DNA from 4 places in the Mesorhizobium sp. M0040 genome. Region 3 is predicted to be linked to each of the others. Evidence: predicted binding sites of a transcription regulator. Region 3 holds the regulator's gene; each other region holds the start of a gene.
The links. Region 3 encodes LexA, which represses DNA repair genes until DNA is damaged. Its sites were predicted from a motif close to TGTTCNNNNTGTGTTCNG; they were not measured.
Positions count from the first base shown of each region.

Region 1: NKJ91_RS13585 (DNA recombination protein RmuC) is a predicted target of LexA. The motif match lies at 5,302-5,319, and genes of this name have one in related genera.
Region 2: NKJ91_RS06380 (helicase-related protein) is a predicted target of LexA. The motif match lies at 4,865-4,882, and genes of this name have one in related genera.
Region 4: uvrA (excinuclease ABC subunit UvrA) is a predicted target of LexA. The motif match lies at 2,084-2,101, and genes of this name have one in related genera.

Region 1 is NZ_JAMYVA010000012.1:91,757-98,799, forward strand. Features, by position in the region: gene NKJ91_RS13550 (LLM class flavin-dependent oxidoreductase) at 1-49, opposite strand, end outside; gene NKJ91_RS13555 (DUF6481 family protein) at 279-707, shown strand; gene sugE (quaternary ammonium compound efflux SMR transporter SugE) at 790-1,104, opposite strand; gene NKJ91_RS13565 (hypothetical protein) at 1,259-1,384, opposite strand; gene NKJ91_RS13570 (transglutaminase-like domain-containing protein) at 1,600-2,409, shown strand; gene NKJ91_RS13575 (cation diffusion facilitator family transporter) at 2,534-3,496, shown strand; gene NKJ91_RS13580 (GFA family protein) at 3,563-3,967, shown strand; gene NKJ91_RS13585 (DNA recombination protein RmuC) at 4,007-5,269, opposite strand; gene def (peptide deformylase) at 5,373-5,903, shown strand; gene fmt (methionyl-tRNA formyltransferase) at 5,920-6,849, shown strand; gene NKJ91_RS13600 (GNAT family N-acetyltransferase) at 6,846-7,043, shown strand, end outside.
Region 2 is NZ_JAMYVA010000005.1:40,951-47,993, forward strand. Features, by position in the region: gene NKJ91_RS06355 (citrate synthase/methylcitrate synthase) at 1-107, opposite strand, end outside; gene NKJ91_RS06360 (citrate/2-methylcitrate synthase) at 200-1,348, shown strand; gene phaR (polyhydroxyalkanoate synthesis repressor PhaR) at 1,417-2,025, opposite strand; gene NKJ91_RS06370 (acetyl-CoA C-acetyltransferase) at 2,304-3,488, shown strand; gene phbB (acetoacetyl-CoA reductase) at 3,593-4,318, shown strand; gene NKJ91_RS06380 (helicase-related protein) at 5,050-7,043, shown strand, end outside.
Region 3 is NZ_JAMYVA010000051.1:2,510-9,552, forward strand. Features, by position in the region: gene gltX (glutamate--tRNA ligase) at 26-1,447, opposite strand; gene NKJ91_RS27990 (ComEC/Rec2 family competence protein) at 1,544-4,009, shown strand; gene lexA (transcriptional repressor LexA) at 4,003-4,737, opposite strand; gene kynU (kynureninase) at 5,184-6,431, shown strand; gene NKJ91_RS28005 (hormone-sensitive lipase) at 6,527-7,043, shown strand, end outside.
Region 4 is NZ_JAMYVA010000010.1:93,237-100,279, reverse strand. Features, by position in the region: gene NKJ91_RS11880 (ArsR/SmtB family transcription factor) at 1-7, shown strand, start outside; gene NKJ91_RS11875 (SRPBCC family protein) at 4-528, shown strand; gene NKJ91_RS11870 (ATP-dependent Clp protease proteolytic subunit) at 555-1,160, shown strand; gene NKJ91_RS11865 (hypothetical protein) at 1,157-1,555, shown strand; gene uvrA (excinuclease ABC subunit UvrA) at 2,251-5,172, shown strand; gene NKJ91_RS11855 (DUF302 domain-containing protein) at 5,172-5,582, shown strand; gene NKJ91_RS11850 (GNAT family N-acetyltransferase) at 5,579-6,049, shown strand; gene NKJ91_RS11845 (DUF72 domain-containing protein) at 6,078-6,884, shown strand; gene NKJ91_RS11840 (hypothetical protein) at 6,931-7,043, opposite strand, start outside.

The sequences.
Region 1 (7,043 bases), on a different contig from region 3:
GACCTGGTTCCGGGCTGACGTCGGCGAAGGTGTAGAGACCGAGTTCCATAGTGTGTCATCTCAGCGTTTTGTCTTGGCGCTACACGTAGCGATCAGTCCGCCGCCCCGCCAGATGCCTGGATGGTGAACAGTGCGGGTGCTTTCAGCCGAATTCAATCGAAATGGCGTCTCCCGGCTGCAACAGATCAGAATTTCATGGCTGGCATACCGTTTTGGCGCTTGAACTCTCGGTTTTCACGCGTATGTAAGCCTCGCAAATTGACTTCAGGGAAGTGGACTTGGCTATCTATAGGGAAAAAGACGTTTTCGAGCGGCGCAATGCCGCAAACGAGGCAAAGAAGGCGCTTCTGGAGCGCTTCAAGGCAAAGCCGGCGCCAGATGATCCAGCGGTGCTGGCACGACAGGCCGAGCGCAAGGCGATCCTCGAGGCCCGCGCGATACGCGAGGCCGAAAAGGCCAGGCTGAAGCAGGAAAAGCTGGCGCGCGAAGCGGCCGAAAAGGCCGAGCGCGAGGCAGCTGCCGAAGCGGCACGCATCGCCGCGGAAGAAGCCGCACAGGCCGAAGCGAAGATCCGGGAAGCTGAAGAGAACGAGCGCATCGCCCGTTTTCTTGCCGACGAGGCCGAACGCAAGGCCAAGCGTGATGCGCGCTATGCGGCGCGCAAGCAGCGCACCGGCAGGACGCCGCCCGGCTTCTCCGCGCGATAGCGCCTTCCGGCACTGATCAGCCGAATTCAAGAATCAGGGCCGCCTTGCAGCGGCCCCGAACGCGTTCGTCTGTCAGAATCGGCTAAGCCGCGAGCTTCAGTCCCATGATGCCGCAGACGATTAGCGCGATGCAGGCCAGCCTGATCGCCGTCGCTGGCTCGCCGAGCAGCCATATCCCCAACAGCGCCGTGCCGACGGTGCCGATGCCGGTCCACACCGCATAGGCGGTGCCGACCGGCAATGCCTTCAGCGCCAGGCCGAGCAAGATCAGGCTGACGATCATCGAGGCTACCGTCAGGACGGTCGGCAGCGGCTTCGAGAATCCGTCGGTGTATTTGAGGCCGATCGCCCAGCCGATCTCGAACAGGCCGGCGAACAACAGGAAAATCCACGACATCGGAACGCTCCGTTTCGATGGCTTCCGGGCGATTTCTTGAAAAGCGCAAAAATTGCCTTCGCCGCATCCATAGGGGATGCGCGTGAGCTTAGTGAACAATCATACCGGCCGCGTTTGCGGCCGGTCGAAATAAGCCGAAACGGTAGCTGCGGCCCTACTTGTCCTTCAGCTTCATCGCCTTCACCGGCGGTGCCTTCAGGGCCGGCGCCGGCGCGGGTTTCTTCGCGTCCTTCTTCGGCTTGCGGGCTTCCTTGCCTGCCTTCATCGCACCCTTAGCCATGATTCGTTCCTCCAGTTGACGTCTGGCGAAGTGAAACAAGAGAAAACGCTCGACTGCAAGAGGCCGCTGCCGTGCAGTCGCCCTGGCCGATGGCTGTCAACCGGTTTCTAATTCCCTCGTAAACCGCAGCGGTCCGTGCCATGGTCTTCTTCGCACTGCAGCATCAGCCCTTGCGTTTCGCCGGCTGATGATCGGGCAGGCCGGTCAGGACGACAATGCGGATCCACATCGGTTGCCAGATGAGCTTCGACTTCCCGCAGGAAACACCGCTGATCGCGATGCTAAACGTCCATTATTCGCGCGCATCCGATCTTGAGCGGCCGGACTTCCTGACGTCGAACCCGCCGGTGCCGATCGAAAGCTACCGCGACAGTTTCGGCAATTGGTGCAACCGTCTCGTTGCGCCGGCCGGGCGCTTTGCGTTCGGCACGGACGCGGTGATCCGCGACCCCGGCTCCTTCGAGACGCGCGAGCTGACGGCGTGGCAGCACGAGGTGCGCGATCTGCCGTCGGAGACGCTGCTGTTCCTGCTGCCCAGCCGTTATTGCGAGAGCGACGTGCTGTCGAATGAAGCGTGGCGGCTGTTCGGCAGCACCCCGCTCGGCATTCCGCGCGTCCAGGCGGTCTGCGACTTCGTCCATAACCACATCGCCTTCAACTATTTCAATGCACGGCCGACACGCACCGCCGCCGAGGCCTATCGCGAGCAGAGTGGTGTATGCCGCGACTTTGCTCACCTCGCTGTTGCCTTCTGCCGCGCCCTGAACATTCCGACCCGCTACTGCACCGGCTATATCAGTGATATCGGCCTGCCAAAGCCGTGGTCGGACATGGATTTCGCGGCCTGGATGGAGGTCTATCTCGGCGGCCGCTGGCACGCGTTCGACCCGCGCAACAACGCGCCGCGCATCGGCCGCATCCTGATTGCCTCCGGACGCGATGCCGCCGATGTGCCGCTGACCCACATTTTTGGGCCGGGCGCGCTGGCTGGCTTCAAGGTCTGGACGGACGAGGTCGTCGAATAGCCCGTCGCGCTGCGCTTTTGAACAACTGACCTTGTGAACAACTGGGCACTTCGGGCGTTGTGAGAGCTGTGGAGCGTGGGCGGGCGCTCCGCCAATCTCGGTGCATCAACCAAGGCAGCACACCATGGCGGCGCATGGCGGGTCGAAAAAAGTGATCTATGCGGCGCTCGCCGGAAATCTTGCGATCGCACTGACCAAATTTGCCGCTGCCTTGTTCACGGGCAGCTCGGCAATGCTCTCGGAAGGCGTCCACTCGCTCGTCGATACCGGCAATGGCAGCCTGCTGCTTTACGGCATGCACCGTGCCGCCCGGCCGGCCGACCGCACGCATCCGCTCGGCCATGGCCGCGAGCTGTACTTCTGGAGCTTCATCGTCGCGCTCCTCGTCTTTGCACTGGGTGCCGGCATATCGTTCTACGAAGGCGTGACGCACATCATGGCGCCGGAGCCGATCGCCAACGCCAAGGTGAACTACGCTGTCCTCGGCCTTTCCTTCCTCTTCGAAGGCACCTCTTGGCTGGTGGCGCTGAAGGAATTCCGCCACCAAAAAGGCAGCCACGGCTGGCTCGAGGCGGTGCAGCTCAGCAAGGATCCGAGTGTCTACACCGTACTCTTCGAGGACAGCGCGGCACTTCTCGGCCTCGTTGTCGCCTTCGCCGGCATATTGGCGGCGGAACTGCTGGACATGCCGAAGCTCGACGGCGCCGCGTCGATCGGCATCGCGCTGATCCTGGGCGGGACCGCGATCTTCCTGGCGCGCGAAAGCAAGAGCCTGCTGCTCGGCGAGCCGGCCTCGCCCGAGGTGCAAACAGAGGTGCTGGCCATCGTCCAGCAGGACCCGGCGGTGCAACGGGCAAATGGCGTGCTGACGCTGCATATGGGTCCGCAGGAGATCGTCGCCGCTTTGAGCATCGAGTTCGAGGATCATTTGTCGGCGCCGGAGATAGAGACCTGTGTCGAGCGCCTCGAGACGCGGCTGAAAGCGGAGATGCCGGAGGTGACGCGGCTGTTCGTCAAGCCGCAGACCACCGGCACCTGGGAACGCCGGAGCAAGGCCTTGGCGGCGTCCGGAGGGGAACCGGCCTGAGGAAATGGCTGCGCCATCGGGCAGTCCCGGTTATGATTGCGGGCAAAAGCTCCAGGAGGAACGAAGATGAAAATCGACGGCGCGTGTCATTGTGGCGCTATCACTTACGAGGCCGAAGTCGATCCGGAAAAGACCACCATTTGTCACTGCATCGATTGTCAGAAGCTAACCGGAACGGCCTTTCGCGTCACCGTGCCGGCGTCCGAGGACAATTACAGGATCACCAAGGGCACGCCGAAGATCTATATCAAGACCGGTTCGAGCGGCGCCAAACGCGCCCAGGCATTTTGCGGTGAGTGCGGCTCGCATCTCTACGCAACGTCGGCGGGCGAGGGACCGAAGGTTTACGGTATCAGGGTCGGCACGGCACGGCAGCGCGAGCAACTGGTGCCGAGAAAGCAGATCTGGCACCGCTCGGCGCTGCATTGGCTGCCGGAATTCGAAGGCACAACCATCATCGAGGAGCAGTAGCGCCAGACCGGGGCGAAGCCTCCGGTTCCGGCGCAGCTCTCAATCGTCGCCTTCGACGACCCTTAGCCTCAACTGCCCGGTTTTCGAATCGGCGACGCGCGGGCTGCTTTCCGCTTTTGCTCCGCTGCCATTCGAACCAGCGGTGTCCTCCGCCGGCTGCACGCCAAACTCCAGCGCCTCGATCTTTTGTCCGCGCCTGGTCACCTTCGATGTCGAGACAAGGATGTCGTCGATATCCTTGGCCGATTGACCGAAATGCGTCTGCAATTTGCGCACCCGCTCGTCGAGCCGGGAAACATCTTCCATCAGCCGGATAACCTCGCCCTGGATCAGGTGTGCCTGCTCGCGCATGCGGGCATCCTTGAGGATTGCCTGGATGACCTGGATCGACAACATCAAAAGCGATGGCGAGACGATGACGATCCGCGAGCGATGCGCCTTCTGGACAACGGCCTCGAAATTCTCGTGGATTTCGGCGAACACCGATTCCGAAGGCACGAACATGAAGGCGGTGTCCTGCGTCTCGCCCTGGATCAGGTATTTTTCGGAAATATCGCGGACATGCACCTCGATGTCGCGGCGGAAAGCCTGTGCGGCGGACTTCTGCAGTTCGGCGCCTTCGGCGGCCCGGATGGCATTCCAGGCCTCGAGCGGAAACTTTGCATCGACGGCAAGCGACGGTGCGCCGTTCGGCATCTTCACCAGGCAGTCGGGCCGGCTGCCATTCGACAAGGTCGCCTGGAATTCATAGGCGCCGTGCGGCAATCCGTCGGCGACGATGGCTTCCATACGCGACTGGCCGAAGGCGCCGCGCGTCTGCTTGTTGGAAAGGATCGCCTGCAATTGCACGACCTGGCCGGCCAGCGACTGGATGTTGCCTTGCGCGATATCGATGACCGCCAGCCGTTCCTGCAGCTTGGCGAGGCTCTCATGCGTCGATCTCGTCTGCTCGGTCATGGTCTGGCCCAGGCGGCCGGTCATGGCATCGAGACGCTGGCCGATCGACTGGGTGAGTTCGGCCTGGCGCGCCCCGAACACTTCGGCGATGGCGCCCATGCGGCCCTGCATTTCCGCCTGGCTTGCCAAGATACCAGCCATCCGCACCTCGGCGTCGCGGGCGTGGTCGGCGGCTTCGGCGGCCGCCACTGCACGCGCCTTGGCCGATCGCCAGAGCGCAACGACGAGCGCCACGAACAGGCCGAGGAACAGCATTGCGCCGAAACCCAGGGCTTGGCCGAGCGTGATCGTAGTGGCGCCGAGGCGGGCGACAGGTTCGGACAGGATGGTGGCCAGATCGTTCATGTCGACAGCATAGATGATTCGGTCTGCCGGCACAGATCAAAACGTGAACGACCCGAAGGCGCCCCGGTTGACGCTTTTCCTGCGAGGTCTTAGGTGAGACGCCATGTCGATCAAGCCGCTTATCATCCTCCCCGATCCCGTCCTGCGCCAGGTTTCAAAACCGGTCGAGCGTGTCGATGGCGATTTGCGCAAACTGGCCGGCGACATGCTGGACACCATGTATGACGCGCCCGGCATCGGCCTCGCAGCGATCCAGGTCGGCGAACCCTTGCGCATGCTGGTGATCGACCTCGCCAAGGAGGACGAGACGCCGGCGCCGCACGTCTTCATCAATCCCGAAATCCTTGAAAGCTCCGACCAGCGTTCGGTCTATGAGGAAGGCTGTCTGTCGATCCCCGATTACTATGCCGAAGTCGAGCGCCCCGCCGCGGTGCGGGTGAAATATCTCGATCGCGACGGCAAGCTGCAGGAGATCGAGGCCGAGGGGCTGATGGCGACCTGCCTGCAGCATGAAATCGACCACCTCAACGGCGTGCTGTTCATCGATTACATCTCCAAGCTGAAGCGCGACATGGTGGTCAAGAAATTCAAGAAGCTCGCCAGGGACAAGGCGCCGGGCAAGATGGTGGGATAGGCGTCGACGAATGCCCCTGCGTGTCATCTTCATGGGTACGCCCGAATTCTCCGTGCCGACGCTGCGGGCGATTGCCGGGGCCGGGCACGAGTTGGCAGCCGTCTACACGCAGCCGCCGCGCGCCGGCGGCCGGCGCGGGCTCGAACTGACGCCGTCGCCGGTGCAGCGCGAGGCGGAGCGGCTTGGCATCGAGGTGCGGTCGCCGGTGTCGCTGAAGAGCGAGGCGGAGCAGGAGGCGTTCCGCGCCTTGCGCGCCGACGTCGCCGTGGTCGTCGCCTACGGATTGCTTCTACCCAAACCCATTCTCGAGGCGCCGCGGCTCGGTTGCCTCAACGGTCACGCATCGCTATTGCCGCGCTGGCGCGGCGCTGCCCCTGTCCAGCGCGCCATCATGGCCGGTGATACCGAAACGGGCATTATGGTGATGCGGATGGAGGAAGGCCTCGACACCGGGCCGGTGGCAATGGTTGAAAAATGTCCCATTGGACCCGACATGACGGCCGGCGATCTGCACGACCGGCTGATGGTCCTCGGTGCTGCGCTGATGGTGCAAGCGCTCGAACGGCTGGAGCGGAATACGCTGACATTTACCACACAGGCGGAGGTGGGGGTGACCTACGCCAAGAAAATCGATAAATCGGAGACTCGCATAGACTGGCTGCGACCTGCCGGCGACGTGCACAACCAGATTCGCGGCCTGTCGCCCTTTCCCGGTGCATGGTGTGAGGCCGAAATCGGCGGCCGCTTGGAACGGCTGAAACTGCTTCGCTCGACGCTCTCGCAAGGCGCCGGCGAACCGGGAGGAATTCTCGATGACCGGCTGACGGTCGCCTGCGGGTCAGGCGCGATCAGGCCGGTCGAAGTTCAACGTGCGGGCGGAAGGCCCATTGCCGCGCAGGAGTTTCTGCGCGGGGCCAAGCTCGAAAAAGGAATGAAATTGTCATGAGCATGATGTCCATACGCGCGGCGACGCCGCGGGACCGCGAGGCGATCCGCCTTGTCGAAGAACACGCATTCGGCCAGCAGACGGAGGCCGGACTGGTCGACGCGCTGGTCACCGGCGGTGATGCCGTCGTCGAACTGGTGGCGGACGAAGACGGGCAAGTGGTCGGCCATATCCTGTTTTCACGGCTTTTCGTG
Region 2 (7,043 bases), on a different contig from region 3:
GCCAGTTCGGGCAACGAATGGCCCCGGATGGTCAGGCGGCCACCAAGACCGTCGACATCGGAGAGCACCGTTTCCGCCGCCACCACATCATCGAGCCCATTCGCCATTGGTTTTCTCCTTGACCCTTTCCGGGTGGTAGATAAGGGTTGGTGACTGGACCATCAATCTTGATCAACGGAATCAACATGACAAGGCTGACATGACGGAGTGGCTGACGCGGGACGAAGCCCTGGAGCGTCTCAAGGTGCGAGCCCAGACCCTCTATGCCTATGTCAGCCGCGGACGCATCGGCGTGCGGCCGGACCGGGCGGATCCACGCCGCAGCCAGTATCGCGCCGACGACATCGCGGCGCTGGCGAGCCGCCGGGCTCGTGGCCGAAATCCCCAGGCAATCGCCGAAAGTGCAATTGCCTGGGGTGAGCCGGCGATCGCCACCACGATCTCGACCGTTTTGCATGGCCGCCTTGTCTATCGCGGCCAGGATGCGGTTGCTCTCTGCGAGGCTGCCACGCTGGAGCAGACGGCAAACCTGCTTTGGGCATCTGGCGCACCAGTGTCGTTCGTCTCGGCGAGCCGCCATGGCAACGGCGCAACTGGCCGGCCGGCTGCCTTCGCGGAATTGGCCGCGTTGGCGGCCAACGGCCGGCCTTCGCTCGGCCGAAGATCGGCTTCGCTCAACCACGATGCGGCCGGCGCCATCGCCGCTTTGGCCCAGGCGCTCGGCGCGATTCCCGGAACTGGTGCCGTGCACGAAAGGCTGGCGCGGGGATGGTCGCTCGATGCGGCCGGCGCAGACTTGATCCGCCGCTCACTCGTGCTGTTGGCCGATCACGAATTGAACGCATCGACCTTCGCCGCACGGGTCGCCGCGTCCACCGGCGCACCTGTTTCGGCCTGCCTGCTTGCCGGCCTCGCCACGCTCTCCGGGCCGCGTCATGGCGGCGCCGCGGAGGCGGTCATGATGCTGGCGGAGGATGCGCAGAGATTGGGGCCGGATGCGGCTGTCGGACGCTGGCTCGGTCACGACAGGCCGCTGCCCGGATTTGGCCATCCGCTTTATCCCGACGGCGATCCGCGTGCGGAACCGTTGCTGGCCGCGATAGATGTCGATGATGGGCTGTTACGGCTTTGCGATGTGGCCTTTGCGGCAACGGGCATGCGCCCGAACGTCGATTTCGCCTTGGCTGCGCTGACGCGCGGCCTCCGTTTGCCGTCCGATGCGCCGTTCCGCCTGTTCGCGCTCGGCCGCAGCGTCGGCTGGGCCGCGCATGCCGTGGAGCAGGTGACGAGCAGCGGCCTGATCCGGCCACGCGCCCGCTACCAGGGACCGCTGCCGGAGCAGCTCTAGCCGCGCTGCTTGCGAAGTCTCAGCGGCACCTGAAGGAAGGTTCGACGCTGCACTTCGCCAGCCGGCAGTCAGGACATCGTGTCGAGCTTGCGCTGCATGGCGGCGATCTGCTCCTTCAGCTCCTGAAGGTCGTCGGGTTTTTCCGGCGTTTCCTTCCTGGCCGGTTCGGCCGGCGCTGCTGCCGGCGCCGAGCCCGCGGACGGGAACGGCGTGAACAGCCGCATGGCGTTCTGGAACATTTCCATGTTGCGCCGCGTCTGCTCCTCCAGCACCTTGATCGGCGTAGCGATCTTCATCATGTCCATCGGCGACTTGCCGAGGGCATCTTTCATCTGCTCGCGAAAGCGCTCCTGCTCCTTCGAGAAGGCCAGCATCGACTGCTCGAGAAAGCTCGGCACGATCATCTGCATCTGGTCGCCATAATAGGCGATGAGCTGACGCAGGAACGGGATCGGCAGCATGTTCTGCCCGTCCTTGTTCTCCAGCTCGAAGATGATCTGGGTCAGTACCGGATGCGTGATGTCGTCACCGGTCTTGGCGTCCTGGACAGTAAAGTCCTCGCCTCTTTTGACCATTTCAGCGAGATCCTCGAGCGTCACATAGGTGCTGGTGCCCGTATTGTAGAGACGGCGATTGGCATATTTCTTGATAACAATAGGTTCGTCTTTTGCGGCCATCTGCATCCTCCCCGGACACCGGGCAGCTTAAGTAAGCCGCCGGTAACGATTGCGCCTTTTTAAAGGATATGCGCAAAAGCGTCATGAATCCAAGCAGTTTGTGCAGTGCGGGAACATTTTATGCTGCGCAGCACGGATGGGCCGCCGTTGCAGCGACGGGCGACATGCTTGCGGCAGTGGGACGCCATGCCCATTTCGGGTTTGACTCGGGTTGTGGAAAGGGCAAGAAAAGTCCCCGACGGCACCCGAAATCGTTCCCCGAAAGCCTGGAGAAGAACATGTCCGCTTCCAACGCCATCGTTGTCGCCAGTGCAGCACGCACGCCCGTCGGCTCCTTCAACGGCGCCTTCGCCAACACCCCAGCCCATGAATTGGGTGCCGTCGCCGTCAGGGAAGCGCTGGTCCGTGCCGGCGTCGACGGCAAGGAGGTGGACGAGGTCATCCTCGGCCAGATCCTGACCGCGGCTCAAGGGCAGAACCCGGCGCGGCAGGCGGCAATGGTTGCCGGCGTACCGCAGGAGGCGACCTCCTGGGGCCTGAACCAGCTCTGCGGCTCCGGCTTGCGCGCCATCGCGCTCGGCATGCAGCAGATCGCCCAGGGCGACGCGAGGATCATCGTTGCCGGCGGCCAGGAATCGATGTCGATGGCTCCGCATGCACAGCATCTGCGCGGTGGCGTCAAGATGGGCGATTTCAAGCTGATCGACACCATGATCAAGGACGGCCTGACCGATGCCTTCTATGGCTATCATATGGGCAACACCGCTGAGAACGTCGCCCGCCAGTTCCAGATCACCCGCGACGACCAGGACCAGTTCGCACTGGCTTCCCAGAACAAGGCCGAGGCCGCGCAGAAAGCCGGGAAATTCAAGGACGAGATCGTTGCCTTTACAGTCAAGGGCAGGAAGGGCGACACCGTAGTCGACCAGGATGAATACATCCGCCACGGCGCGACAATCGATGCCATGACCAAGCTCAAGCCCGCCTTCGACAAGGAAGGCACGGTGACTGCTGCCAATGCTTCCGGCATCAACGACGGCGCCGCCGCCGTGGTGCTGATGACCGAAGCGGAAGCCGCAAGGCGCGGCATCACACCGCTGGTGCGTATCGTTTCCTGGGCGACCGCCGGTGTCGACCCGCAGATCATGGGGACGGGACCGATCCCCTCCTCGCGCAAGGCGCTGGCCAAGGCCGGCTGGTCGGTTGGCGACCTCGATCTGGTCGAAGCCAACGAGGCCTTTGCCGCGCAGGCCTGCGCCGTCAACAAGGACATGGGCTGGGATCCGGCCATCGTCAACGTCAATGGCGGCGCCATCGCCATCGGCCATCCGGTCGGCGCCTCGGGCGCCCGCATCTTCAACACGCTGGTCTACGAGATGCGCCGCAGAAGTGCCAAGAAAGGCCTTGCCACGCTGTGCATCGGCGGCGGCATGGGTGTTGCCATGTGCGTGGAAGCATTGTGATGAGATAAGCGATACGACTAGGATGCTGGCGCAAAGCGAGTAGGGAATAGAGGGCAAACCCCACCGCTTCAACGCTCAGTCATCTGCATTTCCCGGGAGGACATATGACAAAGGTTGCAATCGTCACAGGCGGGTCGCGCGGCATCGGCGCGGCGATATCGGTCGCCTTGAAAAGCGCCGGCTATTCGGTCGCCGCAAACTACGCCGGCAATGAAGAAGCGGCGGCAAAGTTCAAGGCCGCGACCGGCATCCCGGTCTATAAATGGTCCGTCGCCGACTACGAGGCCTGCGCCGCCGGCATCAAACAGATCGAAGCCGATCTCGGTCCCGTCTCGGTGCTGGTCAACAATGCAGGCATCACTCGCGACGCGATGTTCCACAAGATGACGCGCGAGCAATGGAAAGAGGTCCTCGACACCAACCTTTCCGGCGTCTTCAACATGACGCATCCATTGTGGGGCGGTATGCGCGACCGCAAGTTCGGTCGCATCATCACCATCTCCTCGATCAACGGCCAGAAAGGCCAGGTCGGCCAGGTCAATTATTCGGCCTCGAAGGCCGGCGATATCGGCTTCACCAAGGCACTGGCCCAGGAAGGCGCGCGCGCCGGCATCACCGTCAACGTCATTTGCCCCGGCTACATCGCCACCGAGATGGTCAAGGCAATGGACGAGAAGGTCCTCAACGAGCGCGTCATCCCGCACATCCCGGTCGGCCGTCTCGGCGAGCCGGAGGAGATCGCGCGCTGCGTCGTCTTCCTCGCTTCCGACGATGCCGGTTTCATCACCGGCTCGACCATATCAGCCAATGGCGGCCAGTACATCGCCTGATCGTTTATCTTTACGTTGAGACAGATACGCGCTTGGACGAACGGGCCTGCAAAACGGCCCGTTTCTATAGCGGTCTTCCCGTTGCAAGATTTCGATGCAGCACGCTGCCCCAATCCGGCACGCAAAGGTTAACGGCAAACTCACAGCCTGTGCAAAAACCGCCCGGCAGCCTGTGGATTCTCGGTAGAAAAGCTGTTCACAACACAACATGCTGCGGTGAACAAACCAAGAAACTTCGGCTATCTCTGATTCGTCGCCGATTCGTTCCGGCTTTGAGCGGAACGTTAACGGCGAGAGCTGAAAACACCCTCGAAAAGATTAAAGCGCATTAGGAAACATCAATAATTTCATAATGTTGTGCGAAGCAGATTGGCCGGCCACGACCATTCACCGGCAAAGGTTAACCGCAGTGCTCGCTTGGATGCCACTTGCATAAATCGGGCCAGTTTCCGTGATTCAGCATGTGGTGAGGTACGCCGACAGAAAACCCAGATGTAGCCGTGAACAAACCCTGAATCAGCGCGAGTCAGTGATTCGTCGCTGATTCGTTCCAGACTCGTTCCAACTGTTAATCGGGAACAGATTTTCTGGCTTCGAACCAACCAATCGGCCTGCCCTCGGCATATTCCGCTTTCGCTTCGTGCCCGAAATCCCTATGTGTCGCCTGTCATACGCGGCCAATATGGGCGCGCTCCCGACAATGCGAGGCAGAGAGCCTTATTTCCAGGCCGATGAACATCTATCCGAAACACACTGAACCGCTGATCCTGTCGGGTCGAGACGTGACGGCCGTGCTCGGCCCGACCAATACCGGCAAGACCCATCTCGCGATCGAGCGCATGGTGGCGCACGAAAGCGGCGTCATCGGCCTGCCGCTCAGGCTGCTTGCCCGCGAGGTCTATGCGCGCGTCTGCGAGAAGGTCGGCGCCCATAAGGTTGCGCTCATCACCGGCGAGGAAAAGATCCAGCCGGCGGGCGCGAAATACTCGGTCTGCACCGTGGAAGCGATGCCGCGCGAGACCGACGCCGCCTTCGTTGCCATCGACGAGGTCCAGCTCGCCGGCGATCTCGAACGCGGCCACATCTTCACCGATCGCATCCTGCATCTGCGCGGCCGCCAGGAGACGCTGCTGCTGGGTGCGGCCACCATGCACGGCATCCTGCAGCGCCTGCTGCGGGGCGTGTCGGTGGTGACCCGGCCACGCCTGTCGCATCTTGCCTATGTCGGCTCGAAGAAGCTGACCCGCCTGCCGCGGCGCACCGCGATCGTCGCCTTCTCGGCCGACGAGGTCTATGCCATCGCCGAGCTGATCCGCCGCCAGCAGGGCGGTGCCGCCGTCGTGCTCGGCGCACTCAGCCCGCGCACCCGCAACGCCCAGGTGGCGCTGTTCCAGTCGGGCGACGTCGACTACCTCGTCGCCACCGACGCCATCGGCATGGGCCTCAACCTCGACCTCGACCACGTCGCCTTCGCCCAGAACCGCAAATTCGACGGCTACCAGTACCGCAACCTGACGGCGGCCGAGCTCGGCCAGATTGCCGGCCGCGCCGGCCGGCATCTGCGCGACGGCACCTTCGGCGTCACCGGCCAGGTCGATCCGCTGGATGATGAACTGGTCAACAAGATCGAGGCGCATGATTTCGATCCGGTGAAAGTGCTGCAGTGGCGTACCGCGCATTTCAATTTCGCCAGCCTCGATGCGCTGAAGCGCTCGATCGAGACCAACGCCCCGGTCGAAGGCCTGACGCGCGCACTGCCGGCAGTAGACGCGCAGGCGCTCGAGCATCTGTCGCGCGACGACGACATCCGGGCACTCACCACCGATACCAGGCGCGTGGCGCTGCTTTGGGAAGCCTGCGCGCTGCCCGACTACAGGAAGATCGCGCCGGCCCAGCATGCCGACTTGATCGCCTCCATCTACATGGACCTTGCCAGGCATGGCCATGTCGACGAGAACTACATGGCCGAGCAGGTGCGCCGTGCCGACACAACCGAAGGCGACATCGACACGCTGTCGCACAGGATTGCCCAGATCCGCACATGGACCTTCGTCTCCAACCGGCCCGGCTGGCTGGCCGATCGGGCACACTGGCAGGAAAAGACGCGCGAAATCGAAGACAGATTGTCGGATGCGCTGCATGAGCGGTTGACGAAACGTTTTGTAGACCGCAGGACTTCCGTCCTCATGCGGCGCCTTAGAGAAAACACGATGCCTGAAGCCGAAATCAGCCCAACCGGAACCGTCCTCGTCGAAGGCCATCACGTCGGCGAGTTGCAAGGTTTCCGCTTCACCGCCGACCAGAGTGCCGGCGGTGAAGACGCCAAGGCGGTGCGGGCGGCGGCGCAGAAGGCGCTTGCCGCCGAGTTCGAGGCGCGGGCCGAGCGCTTTGGCGCCTCGGCCAATGGCGACATCGCGCTGGGTTCGGATGGCACGCTGCGCTGGATCGGCGCCCCGATCGGCACGTTGGTTGCCGGCGAAGACGCTTTGAAGCCGCGTCTCGTTCTGCTGGCCGACGAGCAACTCACCGGCCCGGCCCGCGACAAGGTTGCGGCGCGCGCCGAGCGCTTCGTCAATTTCCAGATCGAATCCCTGCTGAAGCCGCTGGTCGATCTCAAGAATGCCGAGCAGATCACCGGCATCGGCCGCGGCATCGCTTTCCAGCTTGTCGAGCATCTCGGCCTCATCAACCGTCGCGACATCGCCGACGAGATGAAGTCGCTCGA
Region 3 (7,043 bases):
ATGCCAATCTTCTTGGGCCAGTTTGCTAATCGATTTGATCAGCGATCCGCGCCAGGCTTTCCTCGCGGCCAAGCACGGCCAGCACATCGAAGACACCTGGCGAGGTACTTTTGCCGGTGAGCGCGGCGCGCAAAGGTTGGGCCACGGCGCCGAGTTTATGGCCGGCGGCCTGCGCATAGTCGCGGATCGCGGCTTCGGCTGAGGCGGCAGACCACTCCGAAACCGTGGCTAGTGCCGCATGAGCGCCCCGCAGGATCGCGCGCGCCTCACCGCTGAGCAGCGCCGCCGCCTTCTCGTCGACCGGCAGCGGCCGCTCGACGAAAAGGAATGCAGCCCCTTCAACAAGTTCGACCAGCGTCTTGGCGCGCTCCTTCAGGCCCGGCAATGCGGCAAGCAGTTGCGCCCTGCGTCTGTCGTCGAGGCGCGCCGCGATTGCCGGGCCGCCTTCAAGATAGGGCAGAGTGGCGATGAAGATGTCGAGCAGCGCCGCGTCGTTCATCCGGCGCATATGCACGCCGTTAAGCGCCTCGAGCTTGGCGAAATCGAAACGGGCGGCGCCCTTGTTGACGTCGCCAATGTCGAACCATGCAATCATGTCGGCGATCGACATGATCTCATCGTCGCCGTGGCTCCAGCCAAGCCTCGCCAGATAGTTGAGCAGCGCCACCGGCAGGTAGCCCATGGCGCGATAGGCTTCGACGCCAAGCGCGCCGTGCCGCTTCGACAGCTTGGCGCCGTCGGCACCGTGGATCAGCGGGATATGCGACATCGACGGCACCTCCCAGCCCATGGCCTGATAGATTACGGTCTGGCGTGCGGCGTTGGTCAAATGATCGTCGCCGCGGATGATGTGGGTGATGCCCATGTCGTGATCGTCGACGACGACGGCATGCATGTAGGTGGGATTGCCGTCCGAGCGCAGAATAATGAAATCGTCGAGATCCTTGTTGGGAAAGCGCACGTCGCCCTGGACGCGGTCATGCACCACCGTCTCGCCGTCTGTCGGCGCCTTGATGCGGATCGCCCCCTTGGCGCCGGGCGGCGCCTCCGACGGGTCGCGGTCGCGCCAGCGTCCATCATAGCGGGGAGGCAGCCCCTTGGCCCGTGCGCTCTCGCGCATTGCCTCTAGCTCGGCAGGCGTCGCATGACAATAATAGGCCTTGCCCATACGAACGAGCTCCTCGGCCACCTCGCGATGGCGCGGCGCGCGCTCGAACTGCGAGACAGGCGCGCCGTCCCAGGTGAGTCCGAGCCAGGAAAGTCCGTCGAGAATGGCTGCCGTCGCCGCATCCGTCGACCGCTCACGGTCGGTATCCTCTATACGCAGCAGCATCGTGCCGCCCGTATGCTTGGCGTACAGCCAGTTGAACAGCGCCGTGCGCGCGCCGCCAATGTGCAGATAGCCGGTGGGCGAGGGGGCAAAACGGGTGACGACCTTATCGGGCATGGAACTCTCAGGCGGGCGAAGGAAGTGGGTTTGCGGACTTTCGCGCGTTGCGCGTTCATGTAGCATAGGAGGTCGAGGGCGCAAGGGGCAGACCCGATGGCTGTGCGAGGCCGAGGTGCGGGCGAGGGCGAGGACGCGGTCAACGGCGTCAGCGAACGCTTGCTGTTTGCTGCTCCCCCGCCTGTCCTGCCGGCACCGGCATTGCTACCCGCTCCGCGCTTCGATGCTCCGTCGCTGCCGGCCAGCGACCCAGCAACGGTTCTCGTGCCCGCGGGCGAGCCCATCGTACGCCTGCCCAGGCGTTTCCGCCTCCCGTCACCGTCCCGTATCCGCAACAGCGTAACCTCGGCAGCCGGCCTGGAACTCGACCGCGGCATCGCCTTCCTGCTGGTGCCGGTGTTCCTCGCATGCGGGGTGGTCGTATATTTCGGGCTGTCGGTGGAGCCGGCCTTTCCACAGCCGATCGCAATCGCGCTCCTCGCGGCCCTTTGTGCCGTCGTCTCGCGGTCATGGCCCAGGACGCGCCTGTGCTTCATGGTGGCGCTGCTCTGCGCGCTTGGCGTACTTGCCGCCAAGTTCGAGACATGGCGTGTCGGAACGCATATGCTCGGTTCCGAAATCTCGACGCGGCTGACGGGTCGCGTCGTATCGTACGAGCCCATGGCGAGCGGCCGCATCAGGCTGACAATCGATGTGATCTCAACCGCCAGGCCGACACTGCGCTACATGCCGGAACGGGTCCGCGTTTCGGCGATGAAGATACCGGCTGCGCTGACCGCCGGTTCCGAGATCACCGGCTATGTGCGGCTGCTGCCGCCGACCGGCCCGGTGCGGCCCGACAGCTATGATTTCTCCTTCGACAGCTATTTCGCCGGTATCGGCGGCAGCGGCTTTTTTCTCGGCAATCCGAAAGTCGTGTCGTCGGGCAGCATGCCGCTTGCCGCGCAGCTTTCTTCCGCGATCGAAGACGCGCGCGAATCCATCGCCGACCATATCCGCAGCCGCATCGGCGGCGCCGAGGGCGAGATTGCTGCTGCGCTGATCGTTGGCGTGCGCGCCGGCATTCCCGAGGAGATCAACGAAGCGATGCGGCGCACCGGCATCTACCACATCATCTCCATCTCGGGGCTGCATATGGCGTTGGTCGCCGGCACCATCATGGCGCTGCTACGGGGTGCCTTTGCGCTGTTTCCCGATTTCTCATCGCGACGGCCGGTCAAGAAATATGCCGCGGCCGCCGCGCTTTTTTCGATTGCGGCCTACCTCGTCTTTTCCGGCATTGTCGTGGCGGCCGAACGCAGCTTCATCATGCTGGCGGTGATGCTTATCGCCGTGCTGTTCGACCGGGCCGCGCTCACCATGCGCAACCTGGCGATCTCGGCCATCGCGGTCATCCTGGTGTCGCCGCACGAGGTGGTCGGTCCGAGTTTCCAGATGTCCTTCGCCGCGACGGCGGCCCTTGTCGGCGCCTATGCAGGCTGGTCCGATTACCGCGCCGGCAGGGCCACCACGCCGCCGCCGCGGCGGTCGCCGCTACGCTTTGCCACTCGAAAGGTCCTGCTGGGCATGTGCGGTCTGGCGATGACCTCGATCATTGCAGGGAGCGCCACGGCGCTTTTCGCCATATGGCATTTCCAGCGCGTGGCGCCGCTCAGCCTGTTCGCCAATCTGGCCATCATGCCCATCGTCTCACTGGTCGTCATGCCTTTCGCCGTGCTCAGTGCGCTGGCGATGCCGTTCGGCGCGGATGGCCCTTTCCTCTATGTCATGGGCAAGGGGCTGACGGCGATGATCGCCCTGTCCGGGTGGATCTCGGAGCGCTCGCCGATCGATGCGGTCGGGCTGATTTCGCTGAGATCCGTCCTTCTGGTGACGATCGCCCTCGTCATTGCCAGCATGGCGACGACCCGGTTGCGGCTGGCGGCACTTCCTTTTGCGCTCGCCGGCTTGCTGACGACAACGCAGACACGCATACCCGACGTATTGGTCTCGGAGGACGCACGGCTGGTCGCGCTGCCGATCGGCAGCGGTGAACTCGCGGTCAACCGGGCACGCCCGAATGAGTTCACCATCGACAACTGGAAACGCGCGCTCACATCAGAGGCTATCGTCGCGCCGGAAACACCTGGAAAGAACGACCCGCAATTCGACATTGCCGATCCGGCCGACCTACCGCCGGGCATGCCGTTCATTTGCACGGACGGCCTCTGCCTTGCCAGGCATCCATCCGGCGCGATCATCGCGCAAGCCAAGGACCGCGATACTGCGCGGCCAGCCTGCGCCTTTGCCAGCTTGATCGTCATCGACGACGCCACCGCCCATAACCCCTGCTACTACGACCGGCTGGTCCTCGTCGTCACCAAACGGCAACTGGCGCGCGCGGGAAGTGCCGCCGTCTACTTCGATCCACAAGCGGCAACGCGCGCCGAAATCCGTTTCGCGGTCGAAAAATCATACCGGCCCTGGCACGTGCAGCGGAAATTTTCACGCGCGACGCGCGGCCTGCCCCCATACCGCAGGGCCGACAATCCAAAAGCCGGCGCCAAGGGCGCAACTCAGTAGCGGCGGATCAGCCCAACGAGCTTGCCCTGCACCTTGACCCTGTCTGGTCCGAAGATGCGCGTCTCGTAGGCTGGATTGGCGGCTTCCAGGGCGATCGAGGCGCCCTTGCGGCGGAACCGCTTCAGCGTCGCTTCCTCCTCGTCGACCAGTGCCACCACGATCTCACCGGGGCTCGCCGTATCGGCATTGCGGATGATCACCGTGTCGCCGTCGAAAATGCCGGCCTCGATCATCGAGTCGCCTTTGACCTCGAGCGCATAATGCTCGCCGCCCATGATCATATCCGGCGGCACCGAAATCGAATGCGTCTGGTGCTGGATGGCGTCGATCGGCACACCGGCGGCGATGCGGCCCATCACCGGGATCGAAACGGCGGCGACGACATCGTCGTCATTTCCGGCTGCGGGCACGCGCGACGATGTCGGCTTGCCTTGCCGAGGACCGCCTTGCCCAAGACTGCCCTGGATGACACTCGGCGAGAACTTGCGTGCCGCATTGAGGCCGGGGGCGATCGAGTCAGGCAGGCGCAGCACCTCCAGCGCACGGGCCCGGTTGGGCAAACGGCGAATGAAGCCGCGCTCCTCCAGCGCCGTAATCAGCCGGTGGATTCCGGATTTGGAAGCCAGGTCGAGCGCTTCCTTCATCTCGTCGAAGGAAGGCGGGATACCGCTTTCCTTCAACCTTTCGTGGATGAACATAAGCAGTTCGTGTTGTTTGCGTGTCAGCATAGCGACCCCCAACAGAATCAGAAAAACAAACCCAGAACAAACACTATCTGTTCCAGTTGTGTTCCGCAACTGTTTAAAGTTTAATGAATGCGTTAAGGCTCGGGAAACAAACGACGTGCCCTACCGGCGTACCGCATTTTCATCGCCGCGAGCCTCATCGCCTTGATTCTGCTTTCGTTTGCGCCCTTCTGGCCTCCTAGAAGGCGGCACTGGCATCGGCCGTCGGTTGGTAAAAGGCACGGAATTGAACCGTATCGACTGTGCGGTTTGGTCAATGCACCGTGAACGAAACGAACTCAAAACGCCAACCTCGGGTTAAGTCCCGGTTTCCATCGCCTGGTCAGGCTGCTTCTCGCCGCTGGAGCCTTGCTGCGCGCAACCAGGTAATGGAAGAACAGTCGACGCGTGTCCGGCCTTGCGTTGGATCTTGGGGGAGCAGACAAATCATGACAGGAATTCCCGATCTCGTGGCCATAAAGGCGATGGATGCCGCGGATCCGCTGCGCGCGATGCGCGACCGCTTTGTGTTGCCGCAAGGAGTGATCTATCTCGACGGCAATTCGCTAGGAGCTGCTTCACGTGCCGCTTTCGATGAACTGCACAAGGCCGCGACCGAAGAATGGTCGCATGATCTCATCCGCGCATGGAACACGGCCGGCTGGTTCAACATGCCGCTTGAACTTGGCGACCAGCTCGGGCGCCTGATCGGTGCCGCGGCCGGCCAGACGGTGGTCTGCGACACGACATCGGTCAACATCTACAAGCTGCTGCACGCCGCCATGGCCATGCGACCGGAGCGGCAGGTCATCGTCGCCGAGGGCGATAGTTTTCCGACGGACCTCTACATGGCTGAGGGTGTGGTTTCGACGCGAAAAGATACGCTGCTGCGCCTCTCGGGGGTCGACGCGCCGACCATCGAAGAGCTGATCGACGAACGCACCGCCGTGGTGCTGGTCAACCACGTCAACTACAAGTCGGGCGAACTGCGCGACATGCCGGCGCTGACGCGCAGGGCTCAGGAAGCCGGGGCGATGATCGTCTGGGATCTCTGCCACACCGCCGGCGCGATGCCAGTCGAGCTCGACAAGGCAAACGCCGATTTTGCCGTTGGCTGCACCTACAAATATCTGAATGGCGGCCCGGGCGCGCCTGCCTTCATCTATGCGGCTGAGCGGCATCTTTCCGACATCCAGCAGCCGCTCACCGGCTGGTGGGGCCATGCACGGCCCTTCGCCTTCGAGCCAGGCTATGCGGCCGGCACCGGCATCCGCCGGTTTCTGTGCGGCACGCAGCCGGTCCTGTCGATGCGCACGCTGAAGGGCGCGCTCGACATCTGGAACGATGTCGACATGACGGCGGTGCGCAAGAAGAGCATCGCGCTGGCGGATCTGTTCATCGAGCTTGTCGAGGCAAAGTGCGGCACTTACGGGCTCACGCTCGAAAGCACGCGCGATGGGGAAAAACGCGGCAGCCAGATTTCATTCATGCATGAGCATGGCTACCAGGTCATGCGCGCGCTGATCGAACGTGGCGTGATCGGCGATTTTCGCGCGCCATCGACCATGCGCTTCGGCTTCACCCCGCTCTATGTCGGCTATGCCGATGTCTGGCAGGCCGTCAAAGTGCTTGAGGACATCCTGCGCACCCGTGCGTGGAAGGATGCGCGCTTCGCCATCAAAGCAGCTGTCACTTGAGATTGATGCGAGAGCTGGAATCGTGAGGCTGGCGACGATGCGCCGCGCGATGCTCACGGCTACGTTGCAAGGCCATATGCCAGGGAGGGCGCAGGGTGTTCGAACGTCACATTGCCGATTGGGACAACGCCTATGCCAACGGCGCCAACATAGCCGGCAGCGATCGCTGGCCGGCGGCCTGGATCGAGCCCGCGCGGGTTTTCCGCGACGTGCTTTCGACCGAGGGCAGGGCGCGGCTCGACATGGCCTATGGCGACAACCCACGCAACCGGCTCGATCTTTTCCTGCCGGCCATCAAGCCCAAGGGACTCGTGGTGTTCGTTCATGGCGGCTACTGGATGGAATTCGACAAAAATTTCTGGTCGCATCTTGCCACTGGCCCTGTTGATCGCGGCTATGCGGTGGCGATGCCGTCCTACACGCTCTGTCCGCAGATACGCATTGGCGGCATCGTCAAGGAAGTCGGCGCGGCGATCGGCAAGGCGGCGGCGATGGTCCCAGGGCCGCTGATGCTGACCGGACACTCGGCCGGCGGCCATCTTGTTAGCCGGATGGTTACGGCGACGACGCCGCTGGCGCCCGAAGTGGTCCGGCGCGTTCGTCACGTGGTGT
Region 4 (7,043 bases), on a different contig from region 3:
CCAATGACCAGCCGAGGCAAAGAACGCGCCGAAATGGCCGCAGACAAGATCGAGTTCGAGTGCGAGCTGCCCGAACCGCCGGAAAAGGTGTGGCGGGCGCTGACGGTGCCGGACCTGCTCGCGGCCTGGATGATGCCGAACGACATCAAGCCCGAAATCGGCAACCGCTTTGCCTTTAAAGCGCCGAATGCGCCGATCGAGTGCGAAATCCTCGACGCGGATCCCGGACGGCTGCTGCGCTATTCCTGGCGGGAGCGGCCGGCGCCCGGCGATACGCAGGTGCCGCCCGGCAGCCCCCTGGACAGCGCAATGAACGACAGCCCAGTGGACAGCATCGTCACCTTTACGCTCGACCGCACCGTTTCCGGCGGCACGCATCTGCGCATCGTCCATGATGGTTTTGCTCGGGCAGCAGTGCCGGAGATCGCGATGGCAGGCGCCGGTTGCCGGCTTTCCTTTGAAGCGCGCACTCCCAGGCACAAGCAGATCGCCGCAAACACCCCGCGCCTCTTCCTGCGCGCGGCCTGAACGACAACAGTCAACGGAGACAACCGATGAGCGGCCTTGCCAATCTGGTGCCGATGGTGATCGAGCAGTCGAGCCGCGGCGAACGTGCCTTCGACATATTTTCGCGGCTGCTGCGCGAGCGAATCGTCTTCATCAACGGCCCGATCGATGACGGCACCTCGGCGCTGGTCTGCGCCCAGCTTCTGTCGTTGGAATCCGACAATCCCGACAAGGAGGTCTCGCTTTACATCAACTCGCCGGGCGGCGTGGTGACCAGCGGTTTCGCGATCTACGATACGATGCAGTATATCAGCTGCCCGGTCTCCACGGTTTGTATGGGCTTCGCCGCCTCGATGGCCTCGTTCCTTTTGATGGCCGGCACACCGGGGCGGCGCATCGCGCTACCCAACACCAGCATCGTGCTGCATCAGCCTCTCGGCGGTTTCCAGGGCCAGGCCTCCGATATCCAACGCCATGCCGAGGGCATCCTTCGCACCAAGCGGCGCATGACCGATCTTTACGCCCGCCATTGCGGCCGCACCTACGAAGAAGTGGAACGCACGCTCGACCGCGACTTTTTCATGACCGCGCAGGAGGCCAAGGATTGGGGCCTCGTCGACCATGTTTTCGACACTCGCAAGCAGGCCGCATGAACGTGCCGGGCCGGCGGACGGAACTGAGGCGATTGAGCGCCCGCAATTTCAGCGCCATCGGTCTGGTCTTGACGCTATCGCGGCACTATAGTCCGGTGATGACCGCCAGCCGCTCATCCAGCCTGTTATGCCTTGCCATCGCTACCGTTGCCGGCACGAACATGCTGGTGGGTATGGCACTTGCCCAAGATAATTCAACGTCTTCGCAAAAGGGCGCCCTGCCCGGTGTGACCAGCGATTATCGCATCGCCGAGCCAGCGCCGCGGCCTGAGCCTGACGATGTGGCTCCAGGCAGCGGCAACGGCACCTTCAAGATCGGCGATACCGACGTTCGGATTTCCGGTAGCATCACCATCGATGTCGCTACCGGCGGGATCAGGCCCTCCAGCCGCTAAGTTCGCCTGGTGTGAACCACAAATATTGCGCTTCAAACGAACAGCCCCGCCATTGCCTTTGCAACTGACGGGGCTTCTTGGATCTGAAATCCAAATTGCCGGGAGTGTACTGCCGGCTTTTTATTCGGATGCTTCGCGGCATTCAGCCGACGATCCGACTAGCAGTCTCTGATTTTATGGGGATCAGCAGGTCCGTTTGGCGGGCAGCGAAAACGCCTGACCCTGGCCACTTATACCTGCCGCGGCTCCAGCGACACGTGGAGCCTCAACGAACAATCCGGTGGAGTCATGCCTCTGCTCTCCTTCTGTTGGTTGCGACTGTCGTCGTCGAAGCGCTCATCGCATAACCCGCGGCGTCTCGCAGGCTAGCCCCAGGCCGCGAGGCCATCGAAAGACGGCCGGCTTCGTTGACGTCTGGAGTCTGCCCCCACGGTGCAGGGACGTCAACCTTGAATAGCCGATTACCGAAAAATGTGATCGCGAGACGGCTTGGGAAGCCGGCCCCACGGGCAGCTTTTGTCAGGAGCGTGTTCGGCCTTTGTTCTTTCCGCTTGCCCGTTCGCGCGAAAGGCGGTTAAACGCTTTGGTCGAGAGTTGTGGCGTCTCTCGAAAAGGCGGCGAAATTGCCTACATAGGGGATGGTCGGGAAAACCCGCCCATCCCACGAATTCCAGATTCTGAGGCGGCGACCGGCGATGGCCGACCATAAATATCTCTCCATTCGCGGGGCACGCGAACACAATCTGAAGAATGTCGATCTCGACCTGCCGCGTGACAGCCTGATCGTCATGACCGGCCTGTCGGGGTCCGGCAAGTCGTCGCTTGCCTTCGACACCATCTATGCCGAGGGCCAGCGCCGCTATGTCGAGAGCCTTTCGGCCTATGCGCGGCAATTCCTCGAAATGATGCAGAAGCCGGACGTCGACCAGATCGACGGCCTGTCGCCGGCCATCTCCATCGAGCAGAAAACCACCTCGAAGAACCCGCGCTCGACGGTCGGCACCGTCACCGAGATCTACGATTATATGCGGCTTTTGTTCGCCCGCGTCGGCATCCCCTATTCGCCGGCCACCGGCCTGCCGATCGAGAGCCAGACGGTTTCGCAGATGGTCGACCGGGTGCTTGCGGTCGAGGAAGGCACTCGGCTGTTCATCCTGGCGCCGATGGTGCGCGGCCGCAAAGGCGAGTACCGCAAGGAACTGCTTGAGCTGCAGAAGAAAGGTTTTCAGCGCGTCAAGGTCGACGGCGTCTTCTACGAGATCGCCGACGTGCCGGCGCTGGACAAGAAGTACAAGCATGACATCGACGTTGTCGTCGACCGCATCGTCGTGCGCGGCGATCTGGCGACGCGGCTCGCCGATTCCATCGAGACCGCGCTGAAGCTGGCCGACGGGCTGGCGGTGGCGGAATTTGCCGACAAGCCGCTCGACGCCAGCCAGACCGGCGAGGATTCGGTCAACAAATCGAAGAACGAGACGCATGAACGCATGCTGTTCTCGGAAAAGTTCGCCTGCCCGGTATCCGGCTTCACCATTCCCGAGATCGAGCCCAGGCTATTCTCCTTCAACAATCCGTTCGGCGCCTGCCCGACCTGCGACGGGCTCGGCAGCCAACGCGCCATCGATGCCAGCCTGGTCGTGCCCGACGAGAATGTCTCGCTGCGCGCCGGCGCCGTCAGCCCGTGGGCGAAGTCGACCTCGCCCTATTATGCGCAGACGCTGGAAGCGCTGGGCGTTGCCTATGGCTTCAAGCTCGGCGACAAGTTCAAGGATTTGAGCGAGGAGGCAAGGCAAGCCGTCCTGCACGGCACCGGCGAGCGCGAAATCACCTTCCATTATGATGACGGTCTGCGCTCCTACAAAACGACCAAAACCTTCGAGGGCGTCATCCCCAATCTCGAGCGCCGCTGGAAGGAAACCGAATCCGCCTGGATGCGCGAGGAGATCGAGCGCTTCATGTCGGCCACGCCCTGCCCGGCCTGCCGCGGCTATCGGCTGAAGCCCGAGGCGCTCGCGGTCAAGATCGCCGGCAAGCACATTGGCGAGGTCACCGAGCTGTCCATCCGCAAGGCCGACCAGTGGTTCACCGATCTGCCCGCTTCGCTCAACGACAAGCAGAACGAGATTGCGGTGCGCGTGCTCAAGGAAATCCGCGAGCGGCTGCGCTTCCTCAACGATGTCGGTCTCGACTATCTGACGCTGTCGCGCAACTCCGGCACGTTGTCGGGCGGCGAGAGCCAGCGCATCCGGCTGGCTTCGCAGATCGGCTCCGGCCTGACCGGCGTGCTCTATGTGCTCGACGAGCCGTCGATCGGCCTGCACCAGCGCGACAATGCCCGCCTGCTCGACACGCTGAAGCATCTGCGCGACATCGGCAACACGGTCATCGTCGTCGAGCATGACGAGGACGCCATCCTGCATGCCGACTACGTCGTCGATATCGGCCCGGCGGCCGGCATCCATGGCGGCCACATCATCGCGCAGGGCACGCCGCAGCAGATCATGGCGACCCCCGCCTCGATCACCGGCAAGTATCTGTCGGGCGAGCTCGAAGTGGCGACGCCGGCGGTTCGGCGCGAGGCCAAGAAGAACCGCCGGCTGAAGGTCGTCGGCGCGCGCGGCAACAACCTGAAGAACGTCACCGCCGAAATCCCGCTCGGCACGTTTACCGCCGTCACCGGCGTATCCGGCGGCGGCAAGTCGACCTTCCTGATTGAGACCCTGTTCAAGGCGGCGTCGCGCCGCATCATGGGCTCGCGCGAGCATCCGGCCGAGCACGACCGCATCGAGGGGCTGGAATTCCTCGACAAGGTCATCGACATCGACCAGTCGCCGATCGGGCGCACCCCGCGCTCCAACCCCGCCACCTACACCGGCGCCTTCACGCCGATCCGCGACTGGTTCGCCGGCCTGCCGGAGGCCAAGGCGCGCGGCTACCAGCCGGGGCGCTTCTCGTTCAACGTCAAGGGCGGCCGCTGCGAGGCCTGCCAGGGCGACGGCGTCATCAAGATCGAGATGCACTTCCTACCAGACGTCTACGTCACCTGCGACGTCTGCCACGGCAAGCGCTACAACCGTGAGACACTGGACGTCCTGTTCAAGGGCAAGTCGATCGCCGACGTTCTCGACATGACGGTCGAGGAAGGCGTCGATTTCTTCGCCGCCGTGCCCGGTGTGCGCGACAAGCTGGAGACGCTGAAACGGGTCGGCCTCGGCTACATCCATGTTGGCCAGCAGGCAACGACTTTGTCGGGCGGCGAGGCGCAGCGCATCAAGCTGGCCAAGGAACTGTCGCGCAAGGCGACCGGCAAGACGCTCTACATTCTCGATGAGCCAACCACGGGCCTGCATTTCCACGACGTCGCCAAGCTGCTTGAAGTGCTGCACGAGCTGGTCGACCAGGGCAACACGGTCGTCGTCATCGAGCACAATCTAGAGGTGATCAAGACCGCTGACTGGGTGCTCGATCTTGGCCCCGAAGGTGGTGACGGCGGCGGCGAGCTGGTAGCGTCCGGCACGCCTGAGGACATCATCCGCGAAAAACGCAGCTATACCGGGCAGTTCCTGAGGGACTTGCTGGAGCGGCGCCCCGGAGGCAAGCGCGAAGCGGCGGAGTGATGGCAAAGAACGGTCTCATCACGGTCCAAAGCCGCTTCGGCGTGGCCGAAACGATCGATCGCCTGGTCGGGACTGTGGAACGTGCAGGATTGCTGGTCTTCGCCCGCATTGACCACGCCGCCGGTGCGCGCAGTGTCGAAGCTTCCCTGCGTCCGACCCAGCTTCTGATTTTTGGCAACCCGAAAGGCGGCACGCCGCTGATGCAGGACCGGCAGCTTGCCGGCATCGATCTGCCGGTCAAGGCACTGGCTTGGGAGGACGAGCAAGGCAAGGTCTGGCTCTCCTGCAATGACGCGCACTGGCTCGCTGAGCGCCACGGCTTGGGCGACGCCAGTCGCAATGCCGTCGCCGCGATAGCGGCCGGCATGGACAAGGTGATTGCGGCCGCTGTCGGCGCGGGCCAGTTTTGATCATGAGAGCCGCTCGGGCCGATGATCTCCCCACGGTGATCTCGCTCACCACCGACGCCTACGCGCCCTACACTGCCCTGTTCGGAGCGCCGCCGATCCCCGTCACCGAGGATTATGCGCCGCGCATCGAACGCGGCGAGGTCTGGCTTTCGGAGCACGACGGAAAGCCGGCCGGCTTGATCGTTCTCGAACGACATGCGGACCATACAATGATCTTCAGCGTCGCCGTTGCGCCCGCCTTTCAGGGCAAGGGTTTCGGCATCGGGCTGCTCGACTGGGCCGAGCAACAGACGCGCCTGTGGAGCTTGCCTGAAATCCGACTCTACACCAATGCCAGAATGGAACGGAACGTTTCGTTGTATAAGGCCTACGGCTTTCGCGAAACGGGTCGCCGGCCCAATCCATATCGGCCAGGATGGACGGTCGTCGACATGGCGAAAGCCGTCGAGACGACCGCCATCGCGTGATCCTTTTCTGCAAACCGGGAGGACGACCATGACTCAATCAGGAACAATCCGCGCCGGCATGGGCGGCTGGACCTTCGAGCCGTGGGACACGTCCTTCTACCCGGACAAATTGTCGAAGGCCAAGCAACTGCATTATGCCAGCCGGCAGGTGCCCACTGTCGAGGTCAACGGCACCTATTATTCGAGCTTCAAGGAGCCGACCTTCGTCAAATGGGCCAACGAGGCGCCGGATGGTTTCGTCTATTCGCTGAAGGGCAACCGCTTCGTCACCAACCGCCGCGTGCTCGGCGAGGCCGGGGAATCGATCATGCGCTTCCTCGGGTCGGGCGTCGCGGCACTTGGCGACAAGCTCGGGCCGATCCTGTGGCAGTTCGCGCCGACCAAGAAATTCGACCCGGACGATTTCGAGGCCTTCCTCAAGCTGTTGCCGGAAAAGCAGGACGGCGTTGCGCTGCGCCACGCCGTCGAGGTGCGCAACGACAGCTTCGTCGTGCCGGAGTTCGCCGCCTTGGCGCGAAAGCACAAGGCCGCCATCGTCTATGCCGACCACGCCAAATATCCGGGGATTGCCGACGTCACCGGCGATTTCATCTATGCCCGGCTGCAGACCGGCAGCGACGACAATCCCGATTGCTACACGCCAAAGGCGCTCGATGAATGGGCGGCGCGCGCAAAAACCTGGGCGGAAGGCAAGGTGCCGGCCGACCTGCCGCGTGTCGCTCCTTCAACCGACGCGCCGGTCAAGCCACGCGATGTGTTCGTCTACTTCATCACCGAGGGCAAGGTCCGCGCTCCATTCGGCGCCATCGCGCTGATGAAGCGGGTCGCAGGCTGACGCCCCCGCTGTCGGTGGTCCGCCTGGCTTGGTCCTAAACTACCGGCTATGCGGCGCGTTCGTCCGGACGCCGATCAACCCTGACGATCTCGTTGAAAGCATCGAGGTCGACATAGAAGACCTTGGTGATCTCCGCGATGAGTTCGTCGTGGTCATACC